DNA from 4 places in the Nitrincola sp. genome. Region 1 is predicted to be linked to each of the others. Evidence: predicted binding sites of a transcription regulator. Region 1 holds the regulator's gene; each other region holds the start of a gene.

The links. The regulator sigma-54, encoded in region 1, starts transcription at its own class of promoters, with help from an activator protein. The targets are predictions, from matches to a motif close to TGGCACNNNNNTTGCTNT.
Region 2: the regulator sigma-54 is predicted to act here: its motif matches at 2,676-2,693, upstream of ACN0R1_RS04410 (CmpA/NrtA family ABC transporter substrate-binding protein).
Region 3: the regulator sigma-54 is predicted to act here: its motif matches at 4,250-4,267, upstream of ACN0R1_RS13660 (phenol hydroxylase subunit).
Region 4: the regulator sigma-54 is predicted to act here: its motif matches at 5,477-5,494, upstream of fliE (flagellar hook-basal body complex protein FliE).

The regions. Positions count from the first base shown of each region.
Region 1 is NZ_JBLXDN010000001.1:332,369-339,696, reverse strand. It holds gene ACN0R1_RS01575 (YhdP family protein) at 1-1,068, shown strand, start outside; gene yjgA (ribosome biogenesis factor YjgA) at 1,078-1,611, opposite strand; gene ACN0R1_RS01565 (HPr family phosphocarrier protein) at 1,621-1,890, opposite strand; gene rapZ (RNase adapter RapZ) at 1,902-2,759, opposite strand; gene ACN0R1_RS01555 (PTS sugar transporter subunit IIA) at 2,763-3,227, opposite strand; gene hpf (ribosome hibernation promoting factor) at 3,249-3,539, opposite strand; gene ACN0R1_RS01545 (RNA polymerase factor sigma-54) at 3,588-5,093, opposite strand; gene lptB (LPS export ABC transporter ATP-binding protein) at 5,133-5,861, opposite strand; gene lptA (lipopolysaccharide transport periplasmic protein LptA) at 5,864-6,376, opposite strand; gene lptC (LPS export ABC transporter periplasmic protein LptC) at 6,363-6,929, opposite strand; gene ACN0R1_RS01525 (KdsC family phosphatase) at 6,929-7,328, opposite strand, start outside.
Region 2 is NZ_JBLXDN010000003.1:199,504-206,831, forward strand. It holds gene ACN0R1_RS04395 (aspartate ammonia-lyase) at 1-204, shown strand, start outside; gene ACN0R1_RS04400 (asparaginase) at 201-1,205, shown strand; gene ACN0R1_RS04405 (nitrate- and nitrite sensing domain-containing protein) at 1,265-2,542, shown strand; gene ACN0R1_RS04410 (CmpA/NrtA family ABC transporter substrate-binding protein) at 2,847-4,187, shown strand; gene ntrB (nitrate ABC transporter permease) at 4,224-5,093, shown strand; gene ACN0R1_RS04420 (ABC transporter ATP-binding protein) at 5,122-5,985, shown strand; gene nirB (nitrite reductase large subunit NirB) at 6,034-7,328, shown strand, end outside.
Region 3 is NZ_JBLXDN010000018.1:38,976-46,303, forward strand. It holds gene ACN0R1_RS13640 (ABC transporter substrate-binding protein) at 1-810, opposite strand, end outside; gene ACN0R1_RS13645 (ABC transporter ATP-binding protein) at 794-1,870, opposite strand; gene ACN0R1_RS13650 (DeoR/GlpR family DNA-binding transcription regulator) at 1,881-2,636, opposite strand; gene ACN0R1_RS13655 (PA0069 family radical SAM protein) at 2,847-3,926, opposite strand; gene ACN0R1_RS13660 (phenol hydroxylase subunit) at 4,319-4,624, shown strand; gene ACN0R1_RS13665 (aromatic/alkene monooxygenase hydroxylase subunit beta) at 4,658-5,644, shown strand; gene ACN0R1_RS13670 (MmoB/DmpM family protein) at 5,655-5,924, shown strand; gene ACN0R1_RS13675 (aromatic/alkene/methane monooxygenase hydroxylase/oxygenase subunit alpha) at 5,982-7,328, shown strand, end outside.
Region 4 is NZ_JBLXDN010000016.1:18,455-25,782, forward strand. It holds gene fliJ (flagellar export protein FliJ) at 1-181, opposite strand, end outside; gene fliI (flagellar protein export ATPase FliI) at 178-1,551, opposite strand; gene ACN0R1_RS12795 (flagellar assembly protein FliH) at 1,562-2,302, opposite strand; gene fliG (flagellar motor switch protein FliG) at 2,307-3,302, opposite strand; gene fliF (flagellar basal-body MS-ring/collar protein FliF) at 3,295-4,926, opposite strand; gene fliE (flagellar hook-basal body complex protein FliE) at 4,983-5,345, opposite strand; gene ACN0R1_RS12815 (3'-5' exonuclease) at 5,543-6,166, opposite strand; gene ACN0R1_RS12820 (putative nucleotidyltransferase substrate binding domain-containing protein) at 6,171-7,328, opposite strand, start outside.

The DNA.
Region 1 (7,328 bases):
GAGCTGCGTGGACAGGTGTTGCTGGGCCAGGGGGTTCCGGTACTGCCGCAAACCGCCAGGCTTGAAGTATCTGGTGAGTTGGCTGGACTAAGCGCCCAAGGCTATATTCAACCCCCAGCATTGGTCTCTGAAGGCGAATGGATCGCTCGATTTGATTATCTGCATCTGCCCAGTGCAGATGCAGAGTCTGAATCTTCTGTGCCGTTGCTGCAATCGGGTAGTGATCAAATGCTCTCGGTAGATACCTCAGAGCTTCCCAGGCTTGATCTGCAAATTGATGACTTGCGTTTGGGTCAGCGGGCTTTGGGGCGCTGGCAATTGCGTATGCAACCACAAGCACAGCAGGTAACTTTTGAAGACATACAGGGTGAGCTGCTTGATTTCTCTGTGAGTGGCAGAGCCCATTGGCAAGCTGGGGCACATCCGGCCACAGACCTGACATTAAACCTGTCAGGCGCTGATTTGGCTGATGTGCTTGAGCTTTGGGGGCAGGGAAGGCCTCTGGAGACAACTCGGTTAGTATCTTCAGCACAATTGACCTGGCCAGGTGCTCCCTGGCAATTCAGTGTGGCTGAACTGGATGGTTTTTTCAGCTTTCAGGCTGAAGAGGGGCGTATTATTGAATCCGGTAGTGGGGCTAATTTACTACGCGTATTTGGGCTGCTTAACTTAAACACCCTGTCGAGACGTCTGCGGTTGGACTTCAGTGATTTGCTGCAACGCGGATTGGTGTTTGATGAGTTAAAGGCCAGCTATGATCTGAATCGGGGACTGGCGAGTACCCGTGAACCATTCATGCTCACTGGCCCATCGGCATCAATGGAAATTACCGGTAATGTCAATCTGAATACCCAACAGCTGAATAAGACCATTAAGGTGAGTGTGCCGCTGAGCAGCAATCTCACCCTCGGAGCGGTGCTGCTTGGAGCACCGCAGGTCGCTGGTGCGATATTCATTTTTGATAAAATTATGGGTGACCGAATCGAAAAAATGACCCGTATTGCCTATACATTAACGGGTCACTGGGATGATCCTCAGCTGAACCTGCTGAATGCCAACGAGGGCTGATGTCCTGGCTCAGTCTGACTCGGTGGTATCGCGCAGGAGTCGGAACAGCTTGCGGTATTGCACTGGTGGTTGCTGCTTTTCAATTTCCCGCCGGGTATTGCGGATCAACTGACGCAATAGCTGAATATCAGTCTGTGGATAGTCATTGATAAAAGCTTCCAGTGCTTCATTTCCGGCAGTACCTTCCAGTAGTAAGCGTTCACGCCATTGTTCAAGGCCATGAAATTTCTGGTTATGCGCCTGACTTGCGGTATCAAATTCATCCAGTGCCAGGCGGATGGCCTCCACGTCAGCATGTCGCATCAGTTTGCCAATAAACTGCATGTGGCGTTTCAATGCCCCGTTGGAGGTGATGCGTCGCGTTTCAGCTACAGCGGCACGGAGGACACTATCCATAGGAATTTTTTCCTGCTGGTCAGGGCGCAATTCGGTGATGCGCTTGCCCAGTTGCTTCAGGGCATCCATCTGTCGTTTCAGCTCGGAGCGGCTGACAATGGTATCCTCGTCATCGGCCTGAAAATTGTGTTGATCTGGTGGGTTCATAAGGGGGCTCTATTCCGGCTCATCAAAGCGGTTGTTAATCAGTGTGGTTATGGCTTCAAAAGCCTGTTGTTCATCCGTGCCTTCAATGCGAAGAATCAGCTCAGTGCCTTTGCTGGCGGCCAGCATCATTACCGCCATAATGCTTTTGCAGTCGACGCAACGGCCGCTTTTTTCAACTTGAATCTGGCTGGAAAAACCACTGGCCAGGGTGCTGAGTTTAGCCGCCGCTCGCGCATGTAAACCAAGTTTATTAATGATAGTGATGGGGGATTCAATCATGCTTTTCTCAATCAGGTCAGTTCGCGGTGACGGACATGGACACTGTCCATCGACAGGCTGAAATGGTTAGCAAGGTATTCTGCCAGATAGACCGAGCGATGTTGGCCACCGGTACAGCCGATACAGATTGTCAGGTAACTACGGTTATCCTGGCGAATACGTGGTAACCAGCGTTCCAGAAAGTGAGAGATATCCGCTATCATCTCATCCACATCGGTAGATTGCTGCAGAAACTCACGTACCTCTTTGTCCAGTCCGGTCAGTGGGCGCAATTCTGGTACCCAGTGAGGATTGGGTAGTGTGCGCACATCAAAGGTAAAGTCAGCGTCCAGTGGTACACCGTGTTTAAAGCCAAAAGACTCAAACAGCAGCGATAGCGATTGTTCTCGCCTGTTGGTAATTCGCAGTTTAATACGATCACGTAACTCATACAGCGTCAGCCGTGTAGTATCAATCCGCATGTCTGCCAGGGTGGCGATGGGTTCGAGTAAAACCCGTTCGTATTCGATCGCTTCATGTAATCCAGAATGCGTATCCGTGAGCGGATGCTTGCGTCGGGTTGCACTGAAACGTTTCAGCAGCGTCGATTCCGATGCGTCCAGGTAGATTACTTCACAACTCAGGTCATTGAACTGTTTGAGCTGTTCAAGTAACGCTGGAAAACGTTCCAGGTTGCTGGTCAGGTTTCGGGCGTCAATGCTGACAGCTATCCTGGAAGGATTTCCTGTGGCCTCGGTCATTTGCTTGATCAGCTCAGGTAATAGCATGGCTGGAAGATTGTCAATGCAATAAAAACCAGCATCTTCAAGTGCTTGCAGCGCCGTAGTTTTACCTGAACCGGATCGACCACTCAAAATGACCAGCTTCACAGCTTAGCTTCCTTGCCCGGCAGCGTTCATAAAACGACTGAACAGCGTGACGGCATCAGTAGCACCTCGCAGTGCTTCACGTATCTCTGACTGACTGAAGAGCTCGGCTAGACCAGCGAGTGTTTGTAAATGCTCTGTAGCCGCATCTTCAGGGACCAATAGGCAGCAGAGAAGGTCGACAGGACGGTTGTCTATCGCATCAAAATCAATAGGTTCTTTCAAGGTGATTAAAAGTGCGAGAGCTCTATTACAGCCAGCCAGACGACAGTGTGGGATCGCCACACCGTCGCCGATGCCTGTACTGCCGAGGCGTTCACGATTGAGCAGGGCGCTGAAGACATCTTCAGCTTCCAGTTCATCTATTTCGGCAGCCAGTGTTTCACTGGCAATTTCTAAAACACGTTTTTTACTGACGGCATCGATATGACAGAGTGTCAGGGATTCAGTCAGTAGTTCGGATATAGGCATGTGATAGTCAATAGTTAGTGGTTATTTATGAGATTTCATTTTTTCCTTGTGCTTAATGACCTGACGATCCAATTTGTCGATCATGGCATCTATTGCAGCATACATGTCATCCTGTTCGGCTTGTGCAAATATTTCACCTCCAGCTACATGTAAGTCAGCTTCAGCTTTCTGGCGCTGCTTCTCAACACTCAGGGTCACCTGTACGTTGGTAATATTGTCGAAATGACGCTCAAGACGCACGAATTTACTGCGAACGTACTCATTTAATGCATCTGTCAGTTCTACGTGATGACCGGTTATATTGATCTGCATGGTATCTCTCCTTAGTGCCGGTACGATGAGGTCGTACTCTATAGTTAATTAAAGCAGACGCTTGCGCTCATTAGAAGGCGGAATGCTTAACGCCTCACGATATTTTGCGACGGTACGTCTTGCTACGTTGATTCCCTGCTCTTTCAGCAGTTGTGCGATCTTGTTATCGCTGAGGGGTTTGGCTGTATTTTCAGCAGAAATCAACTTTTTGATCAGCGCTCGAATCGCTGTGGATGAAGCACCTTCTCCATCGGCCGTATTAACCTGACTGGAAAAGAAATATTTAAGCTCAAAAATACCTCTGGGGGTATGAATGAATTTTTGTGTGGTAACACGGGAAATGGTGGATTCATGCATGGATACCGCTTCAGCGATATCATGCAACACCATGGGTTTCATGGCTTCATCACCTGTGTCGAGAAAGTCGCGCTGTCGCTCGACAATCTCGGTTGCCACCTTTAGTAGCGTGTCATTGCGGCTCAGCAAACTTTTCAAAAACCAGCGCGCTTCCTGCAGGTGATTTTTCAAGTAGGTATTGTCGGCACTGCTGTCAGCACGTCGGATCAAATCCGCATACTGTGAATTGATCCGCAGTTTAGGAGCGATATCTGGATTAAGGGATACGATCCACTCATCCTGGATTTTACGCACCATGACATCGGGTATGACATATTCAGATTGAGTGGAGCTGATCAATGCGCCGGGTTTGGGGTTTAACGAGCGGATCAGGTTGATGACATTATCCAGTTCAACGTCATTCAGACGCATTTTGCGCATCAGTGTTTTGTAATCATGGCTGCCTAGCAGGGGTAAAAATTCCCGGCAAAGGCGAATTGCTTGCTCACGCCATTCGATCGTTTCTGGCAGTTGCCTGATCTGTATACACAGGCATTCACTCAGATCTCGGGCGGCTACCCCCGGTGGATCAAATTGCTGAACCCGGTGGAGTACCGCCAGAATTTCATCTTCATCGGCTTCCATGAACAGTTCCGGCTGTTGTGCCTGGAACTGTTCCAGTAGCTCGGCAAGGTCGCTACGCAGGTAGCCATCCGCATCCGTGGCGTCGATAATGGCCTCTGCCACCATATAGTCCTGTTCACTCATGGGGGTCAGGTTCAACTGCCAGATCAGATGATCCTGGAGGGTGTCTTCTCGGGTATCATTGTCTTGATTAGGCCAGTCGCCTTCGGCAGCAGAGCCTGAGCCTGGGCCTTGGCTTTGGAAGGTGTCTTCCCAGTTGCTGTCAGTGGGCAAGTCATCGGGAATGGATTCATTCCAGTCAGTATCTGCCCCAGTGTCTTCGTTTGAATTGTCTGACGTTTCGCTATTGCTGTTTAGTGCAGCGGTTTCTTTATCTTCATAGGTTTGATCCACGAGCGCTTCGGTCGTGTCAGATTCATCATCACTGACTTCCAGCAACGGGTTGCTGTCCAGCGCCTGCTGGATCTCCTGTTGTAGATCCAGTGTTGACAGCTGCAGCAGGCGGATGGCTTGTTGCAGCTGTGGCGTCATCGTGAGATGTTGGCCAATCTTGAGATGTAACGCTTGCTTCATATGCCGTTAAGATCACTTATTCAGAGGCAGGGATGGTGACTAAAGCCGGAACTGGTCGCCGAGATAGGCGCTGCGAACCTGCTTGTTGCCCATTATGTCAGATGGACTGCCATCTGCAAGGATGGCGCCTTCACTGACGATGTAGGCACGTTCACAAATGTCGAGGGTCTCGCGCACATTGTGATCAGTTATCAGTATACCTATATTACGTTCCTGAAGATGCCGTATGGTCTGTTTAATATCATTTACTGATATCGGATCAACACCCGCAAAGGGTTCATCCAGCAGAATGAAGCGTGGTTCCGTGGCCAATGCACGGGCTATCTCCACGCGCCGACGCTCCCCCCCAGACAGTGCCATACCTGGGCTGTTGCGTAGATGGGTAATATGGAATTCCTGTAGCAGCTCTTCCAGTAACTGGGTGCGGTCTGATTTGGATAACTCCTTACGGGTTTCCAGAATGGCCATCAGATTGTCGCTGACACTCAGCTTTCTGAACACCGAAGCTTCCTGTGGCAGATAGCCGATGCCTTTTTTGGCGCGGCTGTGCATAGGCAATTGGGTGATATCCTGCTGTGCAAGACGAATATTGCCCTTGTCGGCATTTACCAGTCCCACGATCATATAGAAGCAGGTCGTTTTACCCGCACCATTTGGACCCAGCAGACCCACAATTTCGCCCTGGCTGATTTTCAGGGAAACGTCGCGAACAACATCACGTCCTTTATAGGACTTGGCCAGATGCAGGGCTTCCAGAGTGGTGGTCATGGCTACTGGTTGCCTTTCGGTTGAATGATCATTTGCACGCGCTGGCCATCCTGAGACTCGCTTCTGAATGCATCCACGACAGATTTATCCATGTCATAGACGATGCGATCTCCGGTGAACTCGTCGGCGTCCTGCATAACGCGAGCGTTTTCAGTAATGGTTACCGTCTGAGTGGGTACCTGGTAATCCATACGTAATCCATAGGCCTTGGTTGTAGGCTGGTTGGCACTGGCTTGCTGATGAAACTCAGCAGGGGAGCCAGTCGATAAAATTCTGGAAATACTACCGGCATTATCACGGTGCATTTCGACACGTGAACCCAGCATCAGCATGGTGCCCTGACGTATTTCAACTGATCCGGTATACACAGCGACGCCAGTGAGTTCGTTCATGCTGGCGTGATCGGCTGAGACATAGATTGGCTGCTCCTGGTCTTCAGGCAGGGCGTAAGCAGTCTGACTCAGTATCAGTAGTGCTGTGATCAGGCACAGCATTAACATTTTAGTATGTCGCATAATATCCTCTTACGTCAGACAGCAGGTCTATACGGTGTTCTTTTAGCCACGCCTGCATGCCGATAGCATCGGTACGGTTGGTTCCCTGTTGAATCTGAACGGGAGCATCGGTTTCGGCATAATCATCCGGTGGCAGTAATGTCATGACTGATGTCGTCAGTACCCAAGGTGTTTCTGCAGCCGAATTATCAATAACCCTGACGTTTCCTGCAAGTTCAATCTTGCTTTCATCGTCTGGCATGCTGCCGAGGTCGGACGAAATCTGTGTATCGCCACGTCCATCGCGAGGCAGTGTAATCAATGGGCTGTTCAGTGTGATCAGCTCCGGTGCCGGGAAATGCTGCAAATGGGGTGACTGGACGATGCGTGAGAGTTGTCCGTTTTCATCGAATACACTGATGTACGCATCGCGGATAAAAAAGTCCACTCGATCTGGATTATCCGGGTCACCTGAAACGGTTTCACCAGGACTGCCAAAAATGCCCCAGTACACCAGCGCGGCCAGTAGTATTGCCAGACCGGTTATCAGTTTCAGGCGGGCGGCACTAAACATCAGCGAAATTCCTCAATCAGACCGGTCAGTTTACCCTGAGCTGATAACAGTACTTCGCAGAATTCCCGTGCCGCTCCATGACCGCCTTGGCGGGAGGTACACCAATCGGCTTCCTGGCAGACTACCGGATGACCATTGGGAACAGAGACACCAAAAGCGACCGTAATGATGGCCGCCAGGTCCGGCAGATCATCGCCAATATAGGCGGTAGTGGTTGCGCTGTCTCCACTTTCTAACCAGATTTCTTCCAGAGCTGTCAGCTTGTCTTCACGCCCCTGTATCAGCCAGTCAACGCCGAGTGCTTTGGCGCGCATGCTCACTTGTGATGAGCTGCGTCCGGTGATAATGGCTGTCTTGATGCCGGCTTTCTGCAGCAGCTTTATCCCCAGGCCGTCCAGC
Region 2 (7,328 bases), on a different contig from region 1:
ATTGGCGTGGTTACAGCACTGGTACCTCATATAGGCTATACCCAGGCCTCACGCATTGCTGCACAGGCGCTGATGAGTGGAGAAACCGTCAGGGAGCTGGTGCTGGCAAAAGGACTGCTGACACCTCAGGAGCTCGACAGACTGCTGAGCCCGGAAGCCATGCTAAAACCTTATATGACGCTTGAGCCGGAGAGCGTCTTATGACAGCGCCGGTACTGGTTATACACTGTGGTGGCACGATTGGCATGCTTGCAACGCCCGAAGGTTATGCTCCCGCGGAGGGGTTTGAACAGCGTTTACGGAACAGCTTGAGCCCGGCTCAATCAGTGGCATTTGACTGGTTGGAACTGCAACCGCTGATTGACAGTGCCGCCGCAGAACCAACCGACTGGCTGCATTTAGCGCGTCTATTAGGCTCCTACTGGCAGGACTACAGGGGTTTTGTGATCCTGCACGGCACAGATACGCTAGCCTATACCGCGTCGGCCTTGTCATTTATGTTAGGGCCATTAGATAAACCGGTGATCATCACTGGGGCTCAGATTCCTCTGAGTGAGCCTCGCAGCGATGCGCCAGTCAATGTAACCAACAGCTTGCAACTGGCCGCCGACGGTCTGATTCATGAAGTGTGTGTGTGCTTCCATGATCGGCTGCTGCGCGGTAATCGCTGCCGGAAGCTGCATAGTGAATCCATGGCTGCATTTGACTCACCGGCCTTTCCAGCGCTGGCAAAATTGGGGATTAAACCCCTTTATCAGCCGTTGCAGGCGCTACCCCAAGGCAAGGCTGGGTTGTCGGCCTTGCCAGAGCAGATGCATGCTGAGGCGGTTGTGATGCTAAGTGTCTATCCAGGTATGGCCAGTGAACAGCTGCAATGGCTGTTGCATCAGCCTGGATTACGCGGATTGGTACTACAGACCTATGGTGCTGGTAATCCTCCCAAAGGGTTGGTATCGGTGCTGGCTGAGCTGATTGATGCCGGGGTGACAGTTATCAATGTCAGTCAGTGTATCAGTGGTGGTGTAACCCAGGGCAGTTATGCCAGTGCATCAGACTTAAACCGCATCGGTGTGATTTCCGGAGGGGATCTGACACCTGAAGCGGCCTTCACCAAACTGCATTGGTTACTGGCATGTCACTTTTCAGAGGCGGGGTTAGCAAGGTTACTGCAATGTTCTATTGCTGGCGAGTGCTCGGCAGATTAATTGGATAGTGGTATAAACCTTGCAGGATGATGTTCCAAATAGACATAACGGAGCACATCATGCCTTCATGCAGTGCAGAAGATTTTTTGCTGGCCTCAAAACGCTGTGAAATTGCCAACCTGGAAGAGTTGTTGTTGACCGGCGAACTGGTAAACAGCATCAGTCAGCTGGTACATATGCTGCAACGTGAGCGGGGGTTGTCAAATGTCTATATCGCCTCAGAAGGTGAGCGTTTCGGGCCACAGCGCCATGAACAGATAGCCCTGTGTATGGAAATGGAAGCCGGCCTGAGACAACGCCTGGCAGCCTTGGATCTAAGCGCTTGCCATCTGTCTGGCAGTGTGCGCTTGTATACCCGGATAGCCTATGTATTGCATGGGCTGGATGCTCTGCCTGAAATACGTCAGCGTGCATTGCATCTGCGGATTACGGCAAAAGAGTTGACCCGCCTGATCAGTGCATTGATTGCCGGCTTGTTGTCTGTGGTATTTGAAGCGGCGGATACCGCCGCTGATCCGGATATTACCCGGGCACTGGTCGCCATGTTCAATTTTATGCAAGGAAAAGAACTGGCCGGGCAAGAACGTGCCTGGGGTGCCAGTGGCTTTGCCGCAGGACACTTTGAAACCGAAGAACAGCATAAACTGCAACATTTGATTGAAGCTCAGGCGCGTTGTTTTGAAACCTTTGCCGAGTTCAGTAGTCCGCAACCCTTAACCTTGTGGGAGGCGCTGCTGGTACATGAGTGTGCCGCTGAGCTGAACAGGCTGCGTCAAATCGTGGCGCGAGCCCAGGCCGACGAGGCCATTCCTTCAGCCTTCAGTGAGGTATGGTATGACGTCGCCACCTGCCGTATCGATGCCATGAAACAGATAGAAGAAGCCTTGGCTGCCGACTTGTTGGCACTGTGTACCACCAAACTCGATGGGGCCCAGTTGGACTTGCGCAATCACCGCTGTTTGCTCAATAGCCTGGTAACTGATGCAGGTGAGTCTTCCTCCTTAAGCTTTCTGACCGATTCATTACAGGCTTTCGAACAGCACTCCAGTGAAGAAACACCACCTGCCGGGCGTTCTGTGTATGAGTTACTTAAAGCACAGTCTATGCGCTTACAGTCTGTCAGTGATGAGTTGCAACAGGCGCGTCAGGCGCTGATGGAACGCAAAACTCTGGAGCGAGCCAAGGGATTGCTGATGGAATACCAAGGCTTGTCTGAAGATCAAGCCTATCGCCAGATACGTCAGTCAGCTATGGAACAGAATTTACGCTTGATGGATGTGGCCGAAATCATCATTGAACGCACCCGCATACTGCTACGCAATAATCACACTGGCTAAACCTTACATCGTTTGTATTCGTGGATCATTTCAGTGCGCCTTGCACAGGATGGGTGCGGTATTGAGGGTGAAAAACACCTAACTTAATCGTGATTTCAATCAAATTATTGTTTTTTAATAGTTTTGATCTTGGTGGCACGATTTTCGCTTTATATTATTCACAAGCTAAAGCCAATCTTTCGGGGTTGGTTGTTAATAACAGGTAAGAGTCAGTAACTGGACAACGGCGTCCACCTCTAATTCGCTTTACAGCGGGTTAGCAGAGGTGGACGCCGTTTTTTTTTGTTCTTTTCAGGAGACATCCATGAAGATTAATAATCCTTTAATCGCCGGACTTGCAGCTTCAGAGCAGCCCAAAAATCCAAATCGTCGTAAGTTTATCGGCGGTGTAGCGGCTGTTGCAGGTGCTGCAACACTGGGTGGGATCTTCCCACTGGGTATCAATAGTGCAAGCGCTGCCAGCCATGGAAAACCGGAAACCACTTCAGCCAAACTCGGTTTTATTGCGTTAACAGATGCGGCACCGCTGTTCGTGGCACTGGAAAAAGGTTTCTTTGCCAAGCACGGCATGCCCGATGTCGAGGTGCTTAAGCAGTCATCCTGGGGAACAACACGTGACAATCTGGTGTTGGGTTCACAGCGTAATGGTATCGATGGTGCGCATATATTAACGCCCATGCCGTATTTAATCGCTTCAGGGGCGATGACTGCAAATAACATTCCTACACCCATGTATATACTGGCGCGCCTGAATCTGGCGGGGCAGTGTATTTCCGTCGGAAGTGAATACAAGGATTTGCAGGTTGGGCTGGATACATCAAGCTTTAGTCAGGCGTTAGCCGCTAAGCGTGAAGCGGGTAATGCGATCAATGCTGCGATGACCTTTCCGGGTGGTACCCATGATATGTGGATGCGCTACTGGCTGGCAGCCGGAGGTATAGATCCGGATCAGAATATCTCCACTATTGTGGTGCCACCGGCACAGATGGTTGCCAATATGCGTGTCGGCAGTATGGATACTTTCTGTGTATGTGAGCCCTGGAACCAGCAATTGGTGAATCAAGGCATCGGCTATACCGCCAATACCACCGGTGAGATGTGGCATAACCATCCGGAAAAAGCCTTCGCCATGCGTGCAGATTATGTCGATGCTAATCCCAACGCTACCAAGGCCTTGCTGATGGCCGTGATGGAAGCGCAGATTTATTGCGAACAAGCTGAAAATCGCCGTGAAGTTGCAGAAATATGCTCTAAGCGTCGTTGGATACATGCTCCCTTTGATGACATCGTCGATCGCATGGAAGGTAATTTTGATTATGGCAACGGCAAGGTGATCGAGAACCATCCGGATCAGATGCGTTACTGGAAGGATCAGGCCTCTTATCCGTTCAAGAGTCATGATCTTTGGTTCCTGACTGAGAACAAGCGTTGGGGATACCTGCCTCAGGATTTAGATTCTCAAGCTCTTATTGACCAGGTCAACCGAGAAGATCTCTGGCGCGAAGCCGCTTTGGCACTGGGTGTTGATTCAGCTGATATTCCAGAAAGCACTTCACGTGGAATTGAAACCTTCTTCGATGGCAAGACTTTCAATCCTGATAACCCCCAGGCCTATCTTGACAGCCTGGATATCAAACGAACCTGAGCGCTTACCGGATAGACCTAAGCAGGAGAGAAAATTATGACTGTAAAAACCAATCGCGTATTGACGCTACCAGAGGGGATTGGCATGCCAGCCGTACTGGGTAAAAGTGCCCGTCAGTTGAAATCGGTGGGAGAGAGCCTTGTAACCAATGTACTGCCAGCACTGGTCGTAGGTGTCATATTAATCCTGATCTGGGAATGGTTGACCTCCTCACCGGGAGCCACGTTACCTTCACCCTCCCGCGTAGTTGATGAAACCTGGGAGTTGATTATCAACCCCTTTTACAACCATGGCGGTACCGATGTCGGCATGGGTTGGCAAATTCTAGCCAGCCTGGAGCGGGTGGCTTACGGCTATAGCCTGGCCGTTATCGCCGGGATCAGTCTGGGTGTGCTGGTAGGCCAGTCAACCTGGGCAATGCGCGGGCTGGATCCAATTTTTCAAATCCTGCGGACCGTGCCGCCCCTGGCCTGGTTGCCCATTTCACTGGCGGCCTTTCAGGACAGTAACCCGTCTGCCATCTTTGTGATTTTTATCACTGCTATCTGGCCGATCATCATCAACACCTCGGTGGGTATCCGCAATATTCCGGAAGACTACCGCAATGTGTCCCGGGTGCTGTCGCTGAATGGCTATGAGTACTTCGTCAAAATCATGCTGCCCGCCGCCGCACCTTACATCTTCACCGGTCTGAGAATTGGTATTGGTCTTTCCTGGTTGGCGATTGTAGCGGCTGAAATGTTGATTGGTGGTGTTGGTATCGGATTCTTCATCTGGGATGCCTGGAATGCGTCAATGATTAGCGACATCGTTCTGGCACTGGTTTATGTCGGTGTAGTGGGCTTTTTCCTGGATCGCCTGATTGGGTTTATTTCCAATCTGGTCACTCGTGGAACCGCTAAATAAACCGGTAATTTAATAAAGGGTGAATAACATGTCTAAGCATTATTTGTCGATTGAAGGTGTAAACAAAACCTTCGGAAAAGGTAACAAGGAAACCCGTGTCCTTAAAAATGTAAATCTCCACATTAATAAGGGAGAGTACATTTCCATTATTGGTCACTCGGGCTGTGGCAAGTCTACGGTGTTAAATATTGTTGCCGGTCTACTGTCATCAACCCAAGGCGCGGTGATTCTGGATGGTCGCGAGGTGAACTCCCCCGGCCCGGATCGCAGCGTGGTGTTCCAGAATCACTCACTGCTGCCCTGGTTGACCGTGTATGAAAATGTGGCGTTGGCGGTCAATAAAACCTTCAAAAAAACCAAAACAGCCGCTCAGCGGCATGACTGGATACTGAAAAGCCTGGAGATGGTGCATATGTCGCATGCCCTGCACCAGCGCCCGGATGAAATATCCGGCGGCATGAAACAGCGCGTGGGTATTGCCCGTGCCTTGGCAATGGAACCCAAGGTGCTGTTGCTGGATGAGCCCTTTGGTGCACTGGATGCGCTGACGCGTGCCCATCTGCAGGATGAGGTGATGAAAATTCAGAGCGAGATCAACAGCACCATCATCATGATTACCCATGATGTTGACGAAGCGGTGTTGCTGTCGGACCGCATCGTAATGATGACCAACGGACCTGAAGCCACCATAGGTGAAATTCTTGAGATAGATCTGCCCAAACCGCGTAACCGCATAGAAATGGCCGATGATCCAACCTACAACCGTTATCGCCGGGAAGTGCTGCGCTTCCTGCATGAAAAACAGCGCAAGGTAGAGGTGTTTTCATCATCCAGTCCAAAGGTGGAAAAAAGTGCACCTACCGGCGTGACTAAAAAAGTAGCAACGGCCTGATAGGCCCTTGCCCCGCGTGAGCAGACCAAACCAAACAGAGGTTTAACAATGAAAAAACAACTCTTAGTCATCGGTAATGGCATGGTCGGCCACCACTTTGCCGAACAGTTGATGTCATCGGATAAAGCCGATGAATTTCAGCTGCATATTTTTGCCGGTGAAAAACACCCGGCCTACGACCGTGTGCACCTGTCTGAATATTTTGAATCTCAGAGTGCGTCTCACCTGCACCTGGGTGAGGCTGATTTTTACAGCCGCGATGGCATTAACCTGCACCTGAATCAACCGGTATTGAGTATCGACCGGGAGGCGCGCACGGTCACGACAGCCACCGGTGAATTTAGCTACGATAAATTAGTGCTGGCAACTGGCTCTTATCCCTTTGTGCCACCGATCCCTGGTCGCGAACAGGATCACTGTCTGGTGTACCGTACCCTGGATGATCTGGATGCGATTCGTGAAAGTGCCAAGGGTGCGACCCGTGGCGTCGTAGTGGGCGGTGGCCTGCTGGGGCTTGAAGCGGCGAATGCACTGAAAAAACTGGGACTGGAAGCGCATGTCGTGGAGTTCGCACCACGACTTATGCCGGTGCAGCTGGACACAGACGCCGGGCAGTTGCTGCGCCGTAAGATTGAAGAGTTGGGGGTGCAGGTGCACACCGAAAAAGCGACGCGAGAGATAGTCGCTGGTGACCAACAGCGCCTACGTATGTGTTTCAGCGATGAAACCTGGCTGGAAACGGACCTTATCGTCTTTTCAGCAGGTATTCGACCGCAGGATAGCCTGGCCGCTCAGGCCGGTCTTACCCTGGGTGAGCGCGGCGGCATAGTGATCGATAACCAGTGTAAAACCAGTGATCCTGATATTTATGCCATCGGTGAATGTGCGCTGTGGCAGAAGCAGCTATTCGGCCTGGTAGCACCGGGCTACACCATGGCCAGAACGGCTGTATCAGACCTGACTGGAGACGGTAAAACCAGTTTTACCGGTGCGGATATGTCCACCAAGCTGAAGTTGCTGGGAGTGGACGTCGGCTCCATCGGCGATGCGCATGGCAGCACTCCTGGTGCGTTGAATTACCGTTACTCCGATGAGCTGGTCGGTGTTTATCGACGCCTGGTGGTCTCGCCAGATGGCAAGCATCTGATCGGCGCGATTCTGGTTGGTGACAATAGTTACTACGATACCCTGTTGCAGTATGCCTTGAATGGCATTGAACTGCCGGAGTATCCCGAATCCCTGATCTTGCCATCCACCGGTCAGGACATGCCAGGCCTGGGCGCTTCGGCCTTGCCTTATGAGGCGACCATCTGCTCTTGTCACAATGTTACCAAGGGTGATAT
Region 3 (7,328 bases), on a different contig from region 1:
AATGGCAGTTTTCTGTTCCAGAAAGTTCTGGCGCAGGGTACCCCACTCAATCATGCCTTGTGGCATCACTGCATATTGACCACTCAGATCTTGCCAGTAGGTCAGCGCTTCAACGACACCTGGGTTGTTAAAGTAGGTTTCATTACCTTCACTGTTCATCAACACTTCATCGTTTTGCATCGCCAGTGCGCCGAACATCCAGTAGGGATAGCCGGTGGATGGAATCATCGCGCCCCAGCGTTCGACTTCACCGTTGCTGTCTTTTTTAACCAGTTGCTGGCCCATTTCTACCAGCTCATCCCAGCTTTGGGGTGGCTGTTCCGGATCAAGGCCTGCATCGCGGAAGGCATCTTTGTTGTAGTACATCACAATGGTGGAGCGCTGGAAGGGAATTCCCCAAACCTGATCATCTACCACGCCGTTTTCCATCAATGTGGGGTAGAAGCTCTGCAGCCATTCGCGCTCTTCATCTGTCTCCACAACGGCATCAAAGGGGACGATGGCGTCCATTCCCATCAGTTCATGCACATCGATGGAAAAAAGCACCGACAGTTGCGCCGGTTGACCGCTGTTCAAGGCCGCCAGTGCTTTCACGCGGGTATCATTGTAATTACCGGCATAAATCGCATTCACCTTGATATCAGGATGTTGCTGTTCAAAATCACTGATCATGCCATCGACCACATCAGTCAGAGGTCCACCGACTGAAACAGGGTAATACATGGTTAATTCAGTTTGTGCCTGAGCGGCTGTCGCAATAGCCAGCGAGGTTAACCCCATGGCTAGCATACGTTTAGTGCTGCGTAACATGCTGTAACTCCTTATGGTTGGGCGTGGTTGATTGCTGTGTGGGTTGGTGCGTGGAGGGTGTATCCAGACCAGCGTCTTGCCGGCGCTGACCCGTTTTAGAGCAAAAGTTATGTTGGTGTTCCAGGGACCACTGCAGGTGCAAATGTTGCTGAGCAGGCAGTAGTTGATGGCCCGGCAGGCGCAGTTTGATCACTTGCATGGCCATCGAGGGTAAGGCGGCATCGATGATGGTGTCGGCACCGTGATAGTCGCAGCGGATCACCTCAGCGGTGATACCATCGTTAGACAATTGAATATGTTCTGGGCGCACGCCTATCAGTTGGGAACCCTGGTCCAGGAGGTTCATGGGCGGGTTGCCGATAAAGCGAGCGGAAAAGGTGGTTTCCGGGATGTGGTAGAGTTGATTCGGTGTGCCGCACTGAGCGATTTCACCCTGATTCAACAGAATAATACGATCCGCCATGCTCATGGCTTCAACCTGATCATGGGTGACATACAGCACTGTCATACCCAGGCGCTGTTGCAGTGCTCTTAATTCGGCGCGCATCTCATTACGCAGCTTGGCATCCAGGTTGGAGAGAGGTTCATCCATCAGGCATAAAGGCGCTTCGGCAATGATCGCTCGCGCCAGTGCCACACGCTGACACTGGCCTCCGGATAGCTGTGAGGGTTTCTTGGCCAGTTGATCACCCAGATTCACCAGTTCGGCCACTTTCTTTAAGCGTTGATCACGTTCGTGCGCGCCGACACCTCGCGCTTTCAGGCCAAAGACAATATTTTCAGCCACACACAGGTGAGGAAAGAGCGCATAGGATTGAAACACCATCGCCAGTTTGCGTTTTCCGGGTGGCAGGTGGGTGATATCGACGCCATTCAGCTTGATGCTTCCGGATGAGGGATCCTCAAGACCGGCAATCATTTTTAACGTAGTCGATTTTCCGCAACCCGAAGGGCCTAACAGGGCAACAAACTCACCCTGGGCAATTTCAAAACTGATGTCTTTGACCGCAAGGGTTTCTTCCCACTGCTTGCGAAGTTGACAGACTTGCAACTGACTCATCTCTGGCTCCTTAATAAAGTAACTCGACACCCGCCGCTTCACACAGCTCGGCCATCGGGGTGGTGAGTTGATCAGTAACCAGCCTGTCCACATCAGACAGGGTACCGGTTCGTACAGGGGCTTTACGCAGATGCTTGCTGGAGTCAGCCACCAGAATGCGTTGGTCGCTGTTCTCAATAATGGCGCGTGACAGGTAAGACTCCTCTGGCGAAAAGTCCATCAGATCGCCCTGTGGGCCCAGACCACCAATACCAAAAATGCCAAAATTGACCTGAAAACGTCGCAGAAAACGGGTGGCATCTTCACCCATCAAATCCTGATCCGATGGCCGAATACGCCCACCGGTTAACAGGGTTTCAATATTCGGGTTGTGGCACAGCGTCATGGCGGCATTGAGGTTATTGGTGATGACCTGCAATCCAGGATGATCCAGCAATGCCAGTGCAACCTGTTGTGGCGTGGTGCCGATACCAATAAAAATCGTCGCACCTTCCGGCAGTAAATCCGCCACCTTACTGCCGATGGCACGTTTGGCCTCAAGATTGATCACCTGACGACTCTGGAAGGACAGGTTGCGGTTATGAAACGGTAGCCTGATACCGCCATGTACCCGCTGCACCAGCCCCTGATCGCTCAGTTCATTCAGATCCTTGCGGATCGTCTGCACCGAGACATTGAAGGAATCCGTCAGCTCCTGGCTGGAAAGATGCCCACCCGCCTGCTTCAACCAGGCCAGAATTTTTGTTTGACGCTCAGATAACAGCATTGAATACCTTCGAACGAACTTTAATTAATCTTCGCTTCTATTGAAAAAGTGAATTTAAGTTTCGAACGAGAGTGTATGCCGGAAATATTTCACCCTGGTGACGTAAATATGATGAATTAATGAAATGACAGAAAGGGGGGAGCAGAAAAGGGGTCAGTACCCTTTTATTTTTGAATAAAAGGGTACTGACCCCTTTTCTGCTTTTCCGCTTTAGAAGAACAAATCACCCTGGAGGGAAGGTGGGCGGAAGTCGCGGGTATTCAGGCCTTGTTCGGTGTTGCCTTGCAGACCCAGGCGGCGGCTGGCTTTGGTGAAGCGTTGCGCTATCAGTTCGGCGAAAACGCCTTCACCACTAAAGCGTTTACCAAATTCGGCATGGTTGGTTTTTCCGCCACGACATTGGCGCATCAGGCTCATGACCTTGTTGGCACGATCCGGGTAATGGGCTTCCAACCAGGACTCAAACAGCGGGGCGACTTCCAAGGGCAAACGCAGCAGCATCCAGTTAGCGGTTCTTGCACCTGCCTCGCTGACGGCTGCTAAGATCTGCTCGATTTCATGATCGGTTAATCCCGGAATAATCGGTGATACCAGGGTGCCCACGGGAATGCCCGCGGCACTGAGTTCGCGGATCGCTCTCAGGCGTGCCTGCGGTGAGGCCGCGCGCGGTTCCAGGGTGCGCTTTAACTGCATATCCAGGCTGGTAATACTGATAAACACCCTGACCAGTCGATGCTTCGCCATCTCCGTTAACAGATCCAGATCTCTTAAAACCAGCATACTTTTGGTCACCAGTGTCACCGGGTGGCGGGCTTCGAGTAACAGCTCCAGCAACCGGCGCGTGGTTTTGTATTTAGCTTCAATCGGCTGGTAGCAGTCGGTGTTACCGGACAGGTTGATCGGGCGGCATACATAGCCTGGTTTACACAGCTCTTCGCGCAGGGTTTCGACCAGGCCGGTACGCGCAATCAATTTGGTTTCAAAATCCAGTCCCGGTGACATATCCCAATAGGCATGCGAGGGGCGGGCGTAACAATAGACGCAGCCATGTTCGCAACCCCGATAGGGGTTGATGGAGCGGTCAAATGGCAGGTCGGGGGATGTGTTCCACGACAGTGCTGTTTTGCAGGGTTCATCGCGTATTTCGGTCGCCAGGCTTTGCTGCGTACCCTCCTGCCACCAGCCATCATCCACCGTTTCACTGATTCTGGGTGAAAAGCGGTTGTCGGGATTGTAGGTCGCGCCCCGTCCTCTACGCGCAGCAGCAGATGATTTGTCGGAAGAGGCCATGTGTTCGCTCCAGTATAAAGACTGTATGTATATACAGTATAGTTTGCCTGCTGAAGTTTGAACAGAAAAAAGTAAAAAAGGGGTCAGTACCCTTTTATTCAAAATAAAAGGGTACTGACCCCTTTTTTGTCTTTTTTGATGAAATGATGAAGTGAGGGGTTTTGTATGATGATTTGATTAACCTGATCGGCACAACTTTTTGTGCTTGATGTGATTGAGTCTGTTTTGTCTTCTAGCGTTACGAATAAATTGAATGTAATTACTATAATAAAAACAATAATTTAAGTTAATTATCTGGTTTTATGATCTGAATTTTTCTTTCCTGGCACAGCCCTTGCTTTTACCTGACTGACAATGACGCCATAACAACATAAAAAGTCAGAGGTTGTGCAATGCCCGATTTGCAACTCCATACCAATACCACGCCCAAAGCGCGTTCAAGCTTTGAGCGTCTGACCAAGTATATCCGCGTGCGCAGTGATGCCGGAGCACGTTTCGTCGAATTTGACTTTGCGATTGGAGATCCCTCTTTGTTCGTCGAGTTGATTATGCCGCCTGCCGCTTTTGACGCCTTCTGTAAAAACAACCAGGTCATTCATATGACCGATGAACAGATGGCTGACGTCGATGCTGAACTGCAGAAATGGCGCTATGGCGAAGACACCCTGATGTCCAGGAACCATAACCGATCCGCTTAATAACAATAACGTTTAACCTATGGGTACTGTCTGATGACAATAGAAATCAAAACCTCCACCCTGGAGCCAATCCGCAATACCTTTGCGAATATTGAACGCCGCTTTGGTGATAAGCCAGCTTCACGCTATCAGGAAGCGACCTATGACCTGCAGGCTGAAGCCAACTTTCATTACCGTCCGCTGTGGCAGCCGGAGTATGAGCTGAATGATAAGAGCCGTACCCGGATCGTCATGGAAGACTGGTACGCCTTGAAAGATCCACGTCAGTTTTACTACGGCACGTATGTGCAGAATCGCGCCAAACTGCAGGAAGCCGCTGAGAGCAGTTATGCCTTTTTTGAAAAGCGTAATCTGGCCGAGCACCTGCCCGACGCGGTTAAAAATCTCCTGATTACCTACCTGATTCCACTGCGGCATATCGAACACACCGCCAACCTGAACAATATGTATGGCTGCGCGTTTGGTTATGGCACCGCTATCACTCAGGCACTGCTGTACAACGCCATGGATCGCCTGGGGATTGCCCAGTATCTGTCGCGTATCGGTTTGATTCTGGATAGCAATACCGGTGATTCGCTGATCGAGTCCAAGCAACACTGGATGCAGAATCCGCTGTGGCAGGGGATGCGTGCCCTGTGTGAAGAGATGACCACCGTTGAAGACTGGTTTGAGGTAGTGATCGCGCAAAACCTGGTGGTCGATACGCTGGTATTCAATCTCTTTTATGAGCAGTTGGACGAGAAGCTGAGCAGCATCGGTGGGCGTGATGTCGCCATGCTGACTGAGTTCATGCTGGCCTGGAATAAAGATGTGTCCCGCTGGCTCGACAGTGTGCTGAAAACCATGGCGTCTGAATCAGAGGAAAACCGCGCCTTGTTAGAGGCCTGGTGCCGCGACTGGCGTCAGAAAACCCTGGATGCAATGAGCCCCCTGGTCACCACACTTCTGGATGACGCGGCGCTGAGTCGGGCCGATGCATTGCTGGAATCTCGTTTGCAAAAAATCGGCATCTGCCACTGAGGAGCTTCGCATGTCAAAAGTATATATCGCCCTGCAGGACAATGATGAGTCCCGCTATATCGTTGAAGCGATTGAGGAAGATAACCCGGACGCCACAGTCAATCACATGCCGGCGATGATCCGCATCGAAAACGAAAACAGCCTGGTGATCAAGCGCGCCACGGTTGAAGAGAAGATGGGACGTGACTGGGATGTACAGGAACTGCATCTGAATCTGATTACCCTCGGCGGCAATGTTGACGAAGACGATGAGCAACTTGAGCTGAGCTGGAACTCCTGATCTGGAATGAATAGTCCGGGACAAACAGTCCGGAATTAAAATAATAAGGTATTCAAAATGGCTGCTAAAAAACTCAATCTAAAAGATAAGTACCGTTTGCTAACCCGTGATCTGGACTGGGAATACTCCTATGCCGATCGCAAAAAAGCCTTTCCTTACGAAGAGTTTGAAGGGATTAAAATTACTGACTGGTCAAAATGGGAAGATCCGTTTCGTCTGACAATGGATTCTTACTGGAAGTACCAGGCTGAAAAAGAGAAAAAACTTTACGCTATTTTTGATGCATTTTCGCAGAACAATGGCCACCTGAATGTGACCGATGCGCGTTACATCAATGCGATCAAAATCTTCCTGACCGGCGTGTCACCACTGGAATACCAGGCGTTTCAGGGCTATGCCCATGTAGGTCGTCAGTTTGGTGGGGCGGGAGCGCGCGTGGCCTGTCAGATGCAGTCTATCGATGAGCTGCGTCATGTGCAGACCCAGATTCATGCCATGAGTCATTACAACAAGTACTTTGATGGCTTCCAGGACTGGTCACACATGCATGACCGTGTCTGGTACTTGTCTGTGCCTAAATCCTTCTTTGATGATGCGCGTTCAGCCGGGCCATTTGAGTTCCTGATTGCGATCAGCTTCAGCTTTGAATATGTGCTGACCAATCTGCTGTTTGTACCCTTTATGTCGGGGGCAGCGCACAACGGTGATATGGCCACCTGTACCTTTGGTTTTTCAGCCCAGTCTGATGAAGCACGGCACATGACACTCGGGCTGGAGATTATCAAATTCCTGCTGGAGCAACATGAAGACAATGTGCCGATCGTGCAGAAATGGATCGATAAGTGGTTCTGGCGGGGTACGCGTCTGCTGACCATTGTGGCAATGATGATGGATTACATGCTGCCGAATAAAGTCATGTCCTGGAAAGAAGCCTGGGAAGTTTACTTTGAAGAAGCGGGCGGTGCGCTGTTCAAAGACCTGGAGCGCTACGGCATCCGCATCCCCAAGTTTGTCGAAACCACTGAAAAAGAGAAAGAGCATATTTCGCATCAAGCCTGGTGGATCTTCTATACCCACGGCCATGCGGCGGGCTTCCATACCTGGATTCCCAGTGATGAAGAGCTGGACTGGTTGAGCGAAAAGTACCCGGATACCTTCGACAAGTACTACCGTCCACGCTGGGAGCTTGCGAAGAAAATGGAAGCCGAAGGTAAACGCTTCTACACCAAAGCACTACCTCAGCTGTGCACCACCTGTCAGATTCCGATGGGCTTCACTGAGATGGATGATCCCACACAGATCGCCTATCGCTCCAGCGATTTTGAAGGTGAGAAGTACCACTTCTGTTCAGATGGCTGCAAACACATATTCGATGACGAACCGGAAAAGTATGTGCAGTCCTGG
Region 4 (7,328 bases), on a different contig from region 1:
GCTGTCCTGCCTGGGTAAACTGCTGCTGGTATTCCAGCATATAATTCTGTAACTGGATCAGTTGCGCTTCTGCCTGTTTAAGCCGCTTCTGTGCATCAGCCAAATACAGATCAGCCGTTTCTCGCTGACGCCGGGATAGGTCGAGCACAACACCCAGACGTTCGGAGCGGCTTTTATTCATCGCCGTTCACCGCGCATACCCTGTGACGGGTTCATTGACGGTGTTGGCATGCTCATCGACATAATCAATTCCTGGGTAGAGCGCTCTAGATCAAAAGACTCGGTCATCCCCTGTTGTAAATAGGCCTGCAATACCGGCAGCATATCTATCGCTCGGTCTGTCTGTGGATCACTACCGCGCACATAGGCACCCACTGCAATCAGATCAGCATTTTGCTGATAGCGTGAAAACAGCCGCTTGAACTCAAGCGCCTTGGCCAGATGTTCTGGCGAAATTACCTGCGGCATGACACGGCTGATAGACGCCTCAATATCTATAGCTGGATAATGCCCTTGTTCAGCCAAACGTCTAGACAAGACGATATGCCCATCCAAAATCGCTCGAGCCGCATCCGCAATCGGATCTTGCTGATCATCACCTTCTGTCAATACGGTATAGAATGCAGTAATAGAACCCTCACCTTCCTGCGAGTTACCTGCCCGCTCGACAAGGCGCGGCAAGCGTGCAAAAACAGAAGGGGGATAGCCTTTAGTTGCCGGTGGTTCGCCAACCGCTAAAGCAATTTCTCGCTGGGCCTGGGCGTAGCGCGTCAACGAGTCCATCAACAACAAGACTCGCTTGCCCTGAGCGCGAAAGTATTCAGCAATTCGTGTGGTAAGCTCCGCGGCCCTGAGACGCATCAAGGGGGAGTCGTCTGCTGGTGAGGCCACAACAACCGAGCGTGCCATACCCTCCGGCCCCAGGCTGTGATCGATAAACTCACGCACCTCTCGGCCACGTTCGCCGATCAAACCAACCACGGTGATATCTGCCGCAGTATAGCGTGTCATCATGCCAAGCAATACCGACTTACCGACACCACTTCCGGCAAATAAACCCAGGCGCTGACCACAACCCACCGTCAACAAACCATTTATGGAGCGAATTCCAACATCTAAAGAGGTGTCTATGGGATGGCGGGACAAGGGGTTAATGACCTCACCCTGCATAGGCACATAACGCTCCGCATCCAGCACCCCCTTACCATCAATAGGCTGCCCTATGCCATTAATCACCCGCCCCAGCAAGCCAAACCCCACAGGCACCAAACTACCGCTACGTTGTGGAATCACGCGAGCACCAGGCTGTAACCCATCAACACTATGCAGTGGCATCAGGTAGATTCGATCACCGGAAAAACCCACTACTTCAGCTTCGGAATACTGGCCTTTAAGCACTTCGATTTTACAGTAATCACCCAGCGCAACCTTCAAGCCAACCGCTTCCAACGTCAACCCAATCAGCCGCGTAATACGCCCGCTCACCTCAGGATAGGTCGGTGTAAATAATCCAGGGTCTTGCAAATGTGGTTGATTATGGAAAAGTGCCATAGGACCTCCGTTATTGCGGAGCAGACGAGGTGTATTTCCCCAGTGCAGCAGATAATTGCTCGGCAACCTGTTGAAAACGGGTTTCTACGGTGTAATCCACCCGACTATTTTCGGTCACCAGACGACAACCACCGGCCGTAATAGTCTCATCGGACACCAGCGTAAAACCTTCGCGTTGAGCGAGCCGCTCTAACGCATTTAGATCAACGGGATTGACCTGAACCTGGCAATTCAGCGTTGTCGAAGGCAACTCATCCAAAGCCGACACTACGGCCTTAACAATGTGCGCTTCACTGGCCTGCAGCTCGGCATGAATCACCGCTTCAGCAAAACGCCGAACCAGATCAATCAACAAGCCTTCAAGAGCTTTTTCTTGTTCAGCAATAGGCTGTCTGAAAGACAATTGCAGACTATCAAGCAATGCCAGTTGCCGCTTAATTTCAACTTCACCTGACGCCAAGCCCTGCTCATAGCCCTGCTTGTACCCGTCTGACTTCCCTTGCTCAAAACCTTCTTCGCGCCCCTGAGCAAAACCTTCTTTAAAGGCATCCTCTCGGATTTGCTCTATTTCAGCCAATGTCAGTTTTTCAGCGGCAACTTCTTCATCCGTCACCGTCACTTTTTCTTCCTGATAGACGGTATTAAAAGCGGACCCTTGCGGTTCACTTTCCATCGCTGGAAGCTCCCAGGCATTCAAGCGCCTGGCCTCAGCAGCCGGGATTCTAACGGGAAATATATTGTCCGCTTTCATAGGATTAAATCATATCATCACCGCCACCCAGCGTAATTTCGCCATCATCGGCAAGTCGTCGGGCAACGTTGAGTATTTCTTTCTGGGCAGACTCGACTTCGCTGATTCGTACAGGACCTTTCGCTTCAAGGTCATCACGCAGCAGCTCGGCAGCACGCTTGGACATGTTCTTGAAGATTTTTTCCTGCAGCTGCGTATCAGCCCCTTTAAGGGCCACAACCAGCTGATCTGTCTGAATTTCTCGCAAAATAACCTGAATGCCTCGATCTTCGACATCCAGTAAATTATCGAACACAAACATCAGATCAGAGATTTGATTCGCCAACCCTTCGTCGGTTTCTTTAATGGCATCCATCAGCTCGGCTTCTATCTGGGTGTCAATAAAGTTCATAATATTTGCCGCCGACTTCACCCCACCCAGACGAGTCAACTGAGTTGAGCGAGGACCACTGAACTGACTTTCCAGCATATCATTCAGCTCCTGCAAGGCCTGTGGTTGAATCTGGTCCAGTGCAGCAACACGCATGACAATATCCAGGCGCACTTTATCATCAAAAAAACTCAGAACACTTGCCGCCTGATCCGGCTCCAGATACGAGACTATGACAGCCTGAATCTGCGGATGTTCAAAGCGTATGATTTCGGCCACCTGTCGCGCGTCCATCCAACGCAACGTATCCAGACCCGAGGTATTGGTGCTGAACAGGATTCTGTCGATAAGCGTTTTAGCCTTATCTTCACCCAAGGCCTGATTTAACATTGCCCGGATATAGCGGTCATTATTGATGCCGATACCGGTTTGATCGCTGACAACATCCAGAAAATCTGAAACTACTGATTCGACTCGTGACTGCGGCACATTATCCAGACGTGACATAGCCTCACCTATCCGCTGCACCTCTTTCGGCCCAAGGTGCTTGAGTATTTCAGCAGCATCACTCTCACCCAGACTAATCAGCAGCACGGCAGCCTTTTCAATATCTGTCAGTCCGTCACTCACGCTCTACCACCCACTGCTTAATCGCTTGAGCCACACGGGCCGGATCTTCGGCTACCATACTGCGAATTTCATTCAACTGATAATCAAAACTTTCGTTAGGGGTGACCATAGCGGCAGACTCCACACCACCAAAAGTGACCTTATCGTCGGCTATACCTGAACCATTCAGAGAGTCCAGCTCAGCCGAGATCTGACCCGCCGGCCCCAGTTCATTTACGGATCGACTGCCACCAGCTGTAGACAGGTGCTTCAACACTGGGCGCAGAATCCCCAGAACAAGAATCAGCACAAATAACCCAGCGCCAAGCTGTTTAATCAAGTTCCAGAACCAGTCTTGCTGCCAAAAAGCCGTGTCCACCACTTCATACTCCTCAGGCGGCACAAAAGAAGAGTTAATCACATTAACGCTATCCCCTCGCAGCGCTGAAAAGCCCACGGCATTTTGAACCAGCAGACGCAAACGCTCCAGGTCTTCTTCTGACCAAGATGCCCTGCTCTGCTCACCCGTTGCAGGGTCAATATTAGTCAGGTCATCTACAACCACTGCAACCGACAAGCGTTTGACGCCTCCCATCTGCTGCCGGGTATAACTGATGCTACGATCCAGCTCAAAATTACGGGTAGCCTGGTTACGACTGGTTCCGGAACTCCCAGCTCCAGCAACAGCTCCATTAGCACCGGCTATTTCTGGCACCGCCACTGGACCTGGTGGCTGGTTTGCCAACGCCCCAGGAACACCGGCAGCAACATCACCCGCCTCGCGACGCTCTTCCATGGTCTGTTCGCTGCGTAAAGCTGGCAAATCAGGATTATAGACTTCACTGGCTTGTTCAATCTCAGTGAAGTCTATATCAGCAGATACCTCTGCACGGAAATTCCCCAGTCCAACAACCGGCTGCAGAATACTGTTTACTCGGTTAACCAGGGTGTCTTCAACCTGACGTACATACTCCAACTGCCGAGCCGCCAACACCACATCCGAATCGACATCGCGAATATTAAGTAATCGACCACGCTGATCGACAATAGTGACATCCTTGACATCCAGTTCTGGGATACTGGAAGCAACCAGATTAGCGATTGCGGCCACCTGATCACGCTCTAATTGGCGTCCGGAAAATAACTCTAAGAATACTGATGCACGGGGCTTACTCTGATCGCGGATGAAAACTGTGTCCTTCGGAATTGCCAAGTGAATACGCGCCGACCTGACAGCCATCATATTGGAGATAGTTCTGGCAAGCTCGCCTTCCAGGCCACGCCGGTAACGTGTGGTTTCCATAAACTGGCTACTACCCATACCATGGTCCTGATCCAACAGTTCAAAACCTATAGTTTTATCCGCAGAGAAGCCATCAGCGGCCAGTTGTAGCCGAGCCGTATGTACATGAGATTCTGGCACTAAAATAGCTCGCCCGTCCGCATCAAAGCGGTAGGGGATTTTATTCATACGCAGTTGTTCGATAACCTCATTGGCATCAGAAAAACTCAAGTTGGCGTAGAGAACTCGATAGTCTGGCTGCTGCGACCAAAGTACTACAGCAAAACCAATGGCGACGCTTGCGGCCAGTCCAATCATTAAACCCAACTGACGCAAAATCCCCAGGCCGTTGAACCCAGCCATGAGACCGCCTCTTGCATTTAATGGACCCGCTGTATTTTCCATTTATACCAACTCAGTTAGATAGGCATCTTCGAGACATCTTCATAGGCCTGAACCAGGCGGTTACGCACTTGGGTCAAAGCATCGAAGGAAATAGATGCTTTTTGCGCCTGGATCATCACCTGAGGCAAGTCAACACCCGGATCACCACGCTCATAAGACTCACGCATCTGGTTTGACATTTTTTGATTGGAGTTCACCTGATCCACAGCAGACTTAAGCAAGTCTGTAAATCCGGTACGCTCAGAATCTTTAATAGCATTTCCGGGAGCTTCAGACCGTAAGCCCGGCATCTCGATCTGGCGCGCAGCCTGCTGCATGTCTGACCGCATGGTTCGCATTTGCGCCAGAACACTATTGATATCAGACCGCTCAATCATGTTCAGACCTCATTGGATAGTGGCATTTTTTTGACATTATAGCGCCATTATTGAATAACAAGAAGTCGACAAGCAAAATAATGACAATTTTTTGTCGTATCCAATCATAAACCTGGCACCGTGAGTACAAAAATGCAAAAAGCAGGCCAATGCCTGCTTTTTTATAATGTAATTTTGACTTAAGCCAAACAGTCCTGCTAATCAGCCAAGGGAGCACCAAATTTTAGCCGCACATACATCAACGCAACCGTTATCGCATCACCCAACGCTGTGTGCCGCTGAATAATTGGAATATCCAGTTTCTTGGAGATAGTATCGAAACGCAGGTCTACATCACCACCAACCGTCTTCCATTTAATGATATCGTGATAGACGTGGGATAGCTCTATTGCCTTATTTGGCAAGCCAAAGCCATATTTCGGTCGGATATATTTATCCAGCATGCGAATATCATAATTTACATAATACCCAAGAATCGGACGATTGCCGACAAACTCCAGCACTTGCTCCAAGGCATCATCAAGCTCTATGCCATCAACCAGATCACTGGCGCGAATTTTATGTATCTTGATAGAATCCCCTGTCAGGGAAGCTGGCGGCTTGAGCTTAATATCCAGGCGCTCGCTGGTAATCACTCGCCGACCACGAATACGTACAGCACCTATAGACAGAATTTCGCCTTTCTTTACATCCAGACTGGTGGTTTCACAATCAAGTGAGACCACCTCATCACCCTTATAAGGTTCAAATAGAGGGGCATAGGGGCTGTCCCGAAACTCTCTGCGCTCTTTAAAGCGCCGGATTGTTCTTGGAATAATCATATTGTTATGAGCCTATATGGTAACGCGAAGCCAAGTGTTTCTTGAAATCCTTGACAATTCTTAACGCATCTCTGAGCAAATCCCTCTCCAGCTTATTCAAGCGCTGCAAATCAATAGCATTCGGTGTTTTATCTACGCCATCTGCACTCTCTTCCACGCGCTGAATTTGGTGCTTCAGCCGGATTTGCACGAACAAAGACAAAGCCTCAGACAAGTTTTCGCCCACGGATTTGCGCAACTGCTCCATTTCCACCAACACTTCTATGCGCTTAAAGGTATTAGTTTCCAGTATCCGATACTCCAGCGCCATAGTGCGAACACCATGCACTATCGGAAAAATACCGCCCTTCTTGATATCCAACATGCCTTTATCTTTCAGATTTCCAAAAAAAGTCAGTGGCGTATCAAAGTTCAGCGCGGCCTTGGCAAAATGCGAAAAAAAGATGTCGTTGTTTTTTATACTCCGAAGAAAAGCATTCCTGGCCACCTTAAACATAGCCGCATTACCGGCAAGCGGCTTCCCATCCACCGCAATAGCCAGCTTCATTACCGACTCACCGTCAAATTTTTGACTCCAGCGACTCAGTTTGGCAGCCCATTCGTTGGTGGAATTAACCCACTCCGGATTTGATACCATGATATTACCCGGACAGGGCGGGAAACCAAATGAGATCAAAGTCTCACTGAACTTCTGCATCACTTTATGCATTTCCGACCATTCCAGACCATCCCTGAATATCAGACCATTGTCCTGGTCAGTTTTCATTATTTGCTCGCCCCGTCCTTCTGAACCCATTACGATCAGACAAACATGCGGCCGCATATCATTAGGTATCACCAGATCAAACAGCTTGGAAATAATGCGGCCATTCATGGCGGCCAGCAACTCCATGGTAAAGCGAGTTTTCACCCCTGTTGAAATCAACGCCTTAATCAAGTCGGTCAGACCCTGAGCAGCTTCCCTCAGATCATCAAGGGTCTGTGCACGCTCAACACGCAAGCCAATGACATGTGAATGACTGGAAAAATGGCTCAGCACGTCTGTCAGCTCAACAATACCGAACAGCTCAGTGCCTCGCATTACCACCACACGCTCTATCTGCTGCTGCGTCATCATTATCAGCGCATTAAACAGATAGTCCTGCGGATCCGTAGTAATCAG